Skermanella sp. TT6: one gene and its partner. The protein of the gene in region 2 binds, or shares a complex with, the protein of the main gene of each other region. Links are inferred from orthologs where the notes say so. Each region holds a gene or a part of one and is shown on either strand. Other genes may lie near its edges.

Region 1 (3,264 bases), 760 kb from region 2 along the record:
CAGGGCGAGGACGCCGATGCGGCGGCGGCGGCAGCCAACGACCAGTTCGACTACCAGCTCGCCCGGGCGCTCGACCTGATCCGCGGCGTGTCGCTGTTCAACACCCGCGCCGTGAACTGAGGACCGCGCACCCCCGATGGCAACCGCCGCCAAACAGGCTCCGAAGGCGAAAGCCCCCAAGGTCAAGGTCGCCATCGACATCGCCGCCATCCGCCGCGCCGTAGCCCAGGCTTTCGCCAGGCTGAAGCCGCGGCGGCGGAAGGCGGCCGGGCCGGTGGTCGACGGCGAGCGGACGCTGTCGACCGAGATCGACACCGGCGTCGAGCGCAACCTGGTCACCCGGCGCATCCGGACGGTGGCCCTGGCGGCGAAGGCGACGGCCAGGTCGCGCAACGGCCGGCGGGCCGCGGGGGCGCTCGCGGTCCTGCTTCCCGTCCTGCTGGTAGGATGGACGGCGGCCTGGCTGGTCGGCGGGGCCGAGGAGACTGAACGCGAACTGGCGGCTGCGGTCCCCCGGATCGTCGTCCCCGTCCTGGCCCCGGACAGCGGCGGCGTGATCCAGGCCGAGCCGGCCAAGGCGGCGCCGGCCGCCGTCAACTCGCCCTACGATCCGGTCCCGATGGTGCCGGCCCCGGCGGCCGGCCTGATCGAGGACTCCCCGCGCGGCCCGCTGCCCCGGATCGCATCCGACGGCAGGACGCCGTGGCAGACCTATGCCCGCCCCTTCTTCCACGACGACAAGCGCCCGCGCATAGCCCTGGTGGTCGGCCCCCTGGGGATCTCGTCCGGCGCGACGCTCCGGGCGATCGAGGGGTTGCCGGGGGCCGTCACCCTGGCCTTCGCGAGCGGCGCCGGCCAGCTCGGCACCTGGGTGGACCAGGCGCGCCGGCTGGGGCACGAGGTGATGCTCGACCTGCCGGCCGAGCCGGCCGACTTCCCGCGCAACGATCCGGGCCCCGGCGCGCTGCTGGTCTCCCTCGACGGCGACCGCAACCAGCAGAGGCTGCTGGGATCGCTCGGGCGGGTCTCCGGGTATGTCGGAGTCCTGTCCCTGTCGGGTAACCGCTTCACCGGGGCCCCCGACAGTGTCCGCCCGATGCTGGCCGAGGTGAACCGGCGCGGACTGATGTTCCTGGACGCCCGGCCGGGCGCCCGCAGCATCGCCGCGCGGGAGGCGACCCGGATCGGCCTGCCCCGCGCCATCGCCGACACGCTGATCGACGAGGTGCCTTCGAGACCCGCGATCGAGGCCCGCATGCGCCTGCTTGAGGAGGCGGCCCGGCTGGACGGCGCCGCGGTCGGGATCGCCCAGCCATACCCGGTGACGCTGGACCAGCTCAGCGACTGGATCAAGACGCTGGAAGGGAAAGGCATCGTGCTGGCCCCCATCACGGCGCTCGTCAACAAGCAGGCCGACCGGTAAACCGTCCGGCAGGAAGAAGCCCCCATGAGCAAATCGGACAAACTGCCCTACCGGCCCTGCGTCGGCATCATGCTGGTCAACCCCGGCGGCAAGGTCTTCGTCGGCCGGCGGATCGACACGCCCGACGCCTGGCAGATGCCCCAGGGCGGCATCGATGCCGGCGAGACCCCGCGCGAGGCAGCACTCCGCGAGCTGGTCGAGGAGATCGGCACCGGGGCGGCCGAGGTGGTCGCCGAGACGGAGGGCTGGCTGCGCTACGACCTGCCGCCCCACCTGATCGGCAAGGTCTGGAAGGGCAAGTACCGCGGGCAGGAGCAGAAATGGATCCTGGCCCGCTTCACCGGAACCGACGGCGACATCGACCTGGTCACCGACCACCCGGAGTTCGACGCCTGGCAATGGATAGAGCCGGACCGGCTCGCCGACCTGATCGTCCCGTTCAAGCGGCCGATCTACGAGGCGGTGGTGGCGGAGTTCCGGACCCTGCTCACGCCTCCGCCGGGCTGACCACGCGCGATTCCAGGCGTTCGGGCGGGAAATACAGGGTGATCGTGGTGCCGCAGCCGGGAACGCTGTCCATGCGCAGCCTGCCGCCATGCAACTCGACCAGCCGCCGGGTAAGGGGCAGCCCCAGCCCCGTCCCCTTCTGGCGGCGGTTCATGGCGTTGTCGATCTGGCTGAACGGCTCCATCGCCCTGACCTGCTCGTCGGGACTCATCCCGATGCCGGTATCCGAGACGGCGACCGCCAGCCCGCCCTCCTCCGTCAGGGCGGCGGAAACCGTCACGCCGCCGCCGGCCGGCGTGAACTTGACCGCGTTGGAAACCAGGTTCAGGACCATCTGGCGAAGCTTGCGCTCGTCCCCCCACAGCGGCGGCAGCGGTGCCGGGACCTCCGCCCGGAGGGTGACGCCGCCGCGCTGCGCCAGCTCGGCGACGATCCTGACGCTGGAGCCGACGATCGACCGCACGTCGATCTTTCCCTCGCTCAGCTCCAGCCGGTTCGCCTCGGCCTTGGACAGGTCGAGCAGGTCGTTGATCAGGTCGAGCAGATGGTGGCCGCTGACGCGGATATCCGCCGCGTATTCCGCGTAACGCTCGTTGCCGAGGGGACCGAAGACCTCCGATTCGATCAGCTCGGCGAACCCGATCACCGCGTTGAGCGGCGTGCGCAGCTCGTGGCTCATGTTGGCCAGGAAGCTGCTCTTGGCGGAGTTGGCCGCCTCGGCCGCCCTGCGGGCCTCCTCCAGCTCGCGGTTCTTGGCCCGGGCCTGCTCGACCGACCTGCCCATCAGCGCCAGCGCCGTCGCGATCCCGCGATACTCGCCCCGTTCCGTGATGATGAAGCCGCTGACCAGCGCCTCCGGCTTGGCGTGGGCGATGCGCTGGCTGACCTCGTCCAGGCTGAGGTCGGCGTCGACGACCAGCGGCAGGCGGTCCATGAGGAGGGAAATCGGCCGGCGCTCGTACAGGTCGCGCAGCAGCGGCTTGGCGAAGGTCGCGTAAAGGTCCGGCCGGGCGATCATCCCGACCACGGCGCCGCGGTTGACCACCGCCAGCGCCGGCCATTCCGGATGGTCGGCGAAGATGTCGTAGACCCGCGTGCAATGCACGTGCGGGTCGATCGACGGCAACGGGATGATCAGGTCCCCGACCCTGAAGCCGCCTTCCCCGGGCGTCGTCCTGTTCGGTCCTGGCAAGCGGTAGCTGCGCTGCACGGGCGCACATGCAGACATGACGTCCTGCCTCGAAATTCCGGGGAGCGGCTATCCGCAATATAGCGGACATGCGTGACGGATTTTTGACGCTCCGGTTTCACTCCCCGCAAAGTCTCCGAGGCCG
Region 2 (3,421 bases):
GACGCCATGGAACGGCTTGCCCGGCAGGATTACGGCGTCGCCGTGCCCTATGCGGACCGCACCAACGAGATCGGCCGGATGGCCAAGGCCGTGGAGTTCTTCAAGGAGAACGGGCTGGCCGTCGAGCGGCTGCGGGCCGAGCAGGAGTCGGCCAAGGCCGCCGCCGAGGCCGAGCGCAAGCGCCAGATCATGGCGCTCGCCGACGATTTCGAGTCCCACGTGGAAGCGGTGGTCGAGCATGTCGCCTCCGCCGCGACGGAGATGACCGCGACCGCCAGCTCCATGTCCGCCTGCGCGGAGCAGGCGACCCGCCAGTCCGCCGCGGCCGCCGCCGCCGCAGAGGAGGCGTCGGGCAACGTCCAGACCGTCGCCTCCGCGGCGGAGGAGCTTTCCTCCTCCATCGCGGAGATCGGCCGGCAGGTCGCCCAGGCGACCGGCACCACCCGCGAGGCCGTGACCAAGGCCGAGCGTACCAACTCCATCGTCGCGGGCCTGTCGGATGCCGCCCACAAGATCGGCGAGGTGGTCAGCCTGATCAACGACATCGCCAGCCAGACCAACCTGCTGGCGCTGAACGCGACGATCGAGGCGGCCCGGGCGGGCGAGGCCGGCAAGGGTTTCGCCATCGTCGCGTCGGAGGTCAAGAACCTGGCCAGCCAGACCGCCAAGGCGACGGAGGAGATCGCCAGCCAGATCTCCTCGGTCCAGGGGGCGACGGGTCAGGCGGTCGCGGCCATCCAGGACATCGCGGCGACCATCGCCGCGGTCAGCGACGCCTCCACCGCCATCGCCTCGGCGGTGGAGCAGCAGCGCGCCGCGACCGACGAGATCGCCCGCAACGTGGAGCAGGCCGCCCGGGGCACCCAGGAAGTCTCGGCGAACATCGCCGGCGTCTCCGAAGCCGCCCACGAGGCCAGCCGCGCCGCCAGCCAGGTCCTGTCCGAGGCGGGCCAGTTGTCCAAACAGTCGGAATCCCTCAACCGCGAGGTCGGGACCTTCATGCACAAGGTCCGCGCCGGGTGAGCCGGCCGGGGCGCCGCGTCCCGCCGTCGGAGCCGGTCAGGTCTGCGGCCATGGACTTGAGAGCCGCGATCGCCATATAACGGCGCACCATGACCATCCCGTTCCTGAAAATGCACGGGCTCGGCAACGACTTCGTCGTCATCGACGCCCGCGGCACCGACTTGTCCCTGAACGAAGCTCAGGCCCGCGCCATCGCGGACCGGCGCACGGGCGTGGGCTGCGACCAGTTCATCGTGATCGAGCCGCCGAAGACCTCCGGCGCCACCGCCTTCATGCGCATCCGCAATCCCGACGGCAGCGAGGCCGGCGCCTGCGGCAACGCGACGCGCTGCGTCGCCCACCTGCTGATGCGGGAGTCGGGCCAGCCCGGCGCCGTGGTCGAGACGATCGCCGGGCTCCTGCCCTCCTCCGCAGCCCCGGACGGCATGGTCACCGTGGACATGGGGCCGGCGCGGCTCGACTGGAGCGACATTCCCCTGGCCGGTCCCGCCGACACGCTGAGGCTCGACGTCGCCGAGGGCGGCTACGCCGGGCCGGTCGCGGTGAGCATGGGCAACCCGCACGCGGTGTTCTTCGTGGACGACGTCGCGGCGGTGCCGCTCGAAAGCGTCGGCCCCCGGCTGGAACACCACCCCGCCTTTCCCCGGAAGGCCAACATCGAGTTCGCCCAGGTCCTCTCCCCGACCCGGATCCGCATGCGGGTCTGGGAACGCAGCGCCGGCATCACCCGGGCCTGCGGCTCGGGCGCCTGCGCCGTGCAGGTCGCCGCCGTCCGCCGCGGCCTGACCGAGCGCCGCGCCGAAGTGATCCTCGACGGCGGCAGCCTGGTCATCGAGTGGCGGGAGGACGGCCATGTCCTGATGACCGGCCCGGTCGCCCTCAGCTTCACCGGCCACCTGGCGCCGGACCTGTTGGCCCTGGATCGGGTGGCCCTGGATCCGGTGGAAGCATGAGCGCCGACATCGTCACGTTCGGCTGCCGGCTGAACACCTACGAATCCGAGGTGATGCGCGAGAACGCCTCGGCCGCCGGCATGACCGACACGGTCATCTTCAACACCTGCGCCGTCACCTCCGAGGCCGAGCGGCAGGCCCGACAGGCGATCCGCAAGATGCGCCGCGAGCGGCCCGGCGCCCGCATCATCGTGACCGGCTGCGCCGCCCAGATCGACCCGGCCAAGTACGCGGCGATGCCCGAGGTGGACCAGGTGCTCGGCAACGAGGAGAAGCTGAAGCCGGAGAGCTTCGGCCTGACCGCGCCGACCGAGCGCGTGCTGGTCAACGACATCATGTCGGTGACCGAGACCGCCGGCCACCTGATCGGCGGGCTGGAAGGCCGGGCGCGCGCCTTCGTCCAGGTCCAGAACGGCTGCGACCACCGCTGCACCTTCTGCATCATCCCCTACGGCCGGGGCAATTCGCGCTCCGTCCCGATCGGCGAGGTGGTCCGGCAGGTTCGGCTGCTGGTGCAGTCCGGCTACAACGAGGTGGTCCTGACCGGGGTGGACATCACCTCCTACGGCCCCGACCTGCCCGGCGGCCCGACGCTCGGCCAGATGATCCGCCGACTGCTGGCCCAGGTGCCGGAGCTGAAGCGCCTGCGCCTGTCCTCGCTCGACCCGGTGGAGATCGACGGCGACCTGTGGCGCCTGATCGCGGAGGAGCCGCGCCTGATGCCGCACCTCCATGTCAGCCTCCAGGCCGGCGACGACATGGTGCTGAAGCGGATGAAGCGCCGCCACCTGCGCGGCGACGCGATCGAGTTCTGCCGCCGCGCCCGCGACCTGCGCCCGGACATGGTGTTCGGCGCCGACCTGATCGCCGGTTTCCCGACCGAGACCGACGAGATGTTCGAGAACACGCTGCGCGCCGTGGACGACTGCGGCCTGACCTGGCTGCACATCTTCCCCTACTCCCCCCGCCCCGGCACGCCGGCCGCGAAGATGCCGCAGGTCGACGGCGGCCTGCGCAGGGAGCGCGCCGCCCGCCTGCGGGAGGCCGGCGCGCGCGCCGTCGGCCGCTTCCTGGCCGGGCGCGTCGGAACCCATGCCGCCGTCCTGGCGGAAAAGGAAACCATCGGCCGTACCGAGCAATTCGCCGAAGTGCGCCTGGACCAGCCGGTCGAACCCGGCGCCATCGTGCGCACCGCCATCGTCGGCGTCGACGGCGAGCATCTGGTCGGCCGGATCGAGCGGAGCACTTCATGCTGAAATTCTGGCGCCGCAACAAGCAGGAGCCGGCCGAGACCAGGCCAGAAGCCGAATCCGAGGGCACCGGTCCCAAGGTCTTCGACACCCCGCCGGAGCCGGAGCCGGAGCCCGCCGCCGAGGCGGTGCCGGAACCCGAGCCCGAACCGGTCCCGGAACCCGAGCCGGAGCCGGAGCCCGTCGCGGCGCTCG

Evidence for each region.
Region 1: the proteins of dapF (region 2) and IGS68_RS21430 are in contact, whole or in part, in a solved structure (PDB 5YGU), measured with the Escherichia coli proteins. The link is inferred for Skermanella sp. TT6 from one-to-one orthologs.

The regions. Positions count from the first base shown.
Region 1 is NZ_CP067420.1:4,588,500-4,591,763, forward strand. What follows is about bases 377-3,188. They hold IGS68_RS21430 (RNA pyrophosphohydrolase), read left to right. Parts: upstream 377-1,447; coding sequence 1,448-1,930; downstream 1,931-3,188. Other genes in these bases: IGS68_RS21425 (divergent polysaccharide deacetylase family protein), read left to right, coding at 377-1,423; IGS68_RS21435 (sensor histidine kinase), read right to left, coding at 1,911-3,158. Also shown: IGS68_RS21420 (S41 family peptidase), read left to right, coding at 1-120; more of IGS68_RS21425, read left to right, coding at 137-376. UniProt on the Escherichia coli protein: Master regulator of 5'-end-dependent mRNA decay.
Region 2 is NZ_CP067420.1:3,831,532-3,834,952, forward strand. What follows is about bases 76-3,044. They hold dapF (diaminopimelate epimerase), read left to right. Parts: upstream 76-1,112; coding sequence 1,113-1,976; downstream 1,977-3,044. Other genes in these bases: IGS68_RS17965 (methyl-accepting chemotaxis protein), read left to right, coding at 76-1,023; mtaB (tRNA (N(6)-L-threonylcarbamoyladenosine(37)-C(2))-methylthiotransferase MtaB), read left to right, coding at 1,973-3,044. Also shown: more of IGS68_RS17965, read left to right, coding at 1-75; more of mtaB, read left to right, coding at 3,045-3,232; signal recognition particle-docking protein FtsY, read left to right, coding at 3,226-3,421. UniProt on the Escherichia coli protein: Involved in the succinylase branch of the L-lysine biosynthesis and in the biosynthesis of the pentapeptide incorporated in the peptidoglycan moiety. Catalyzes the stereoinversion of LL-2,6-diaminopimelate (L,L-DAP) to meso-diaminopimelate (meso-DAP).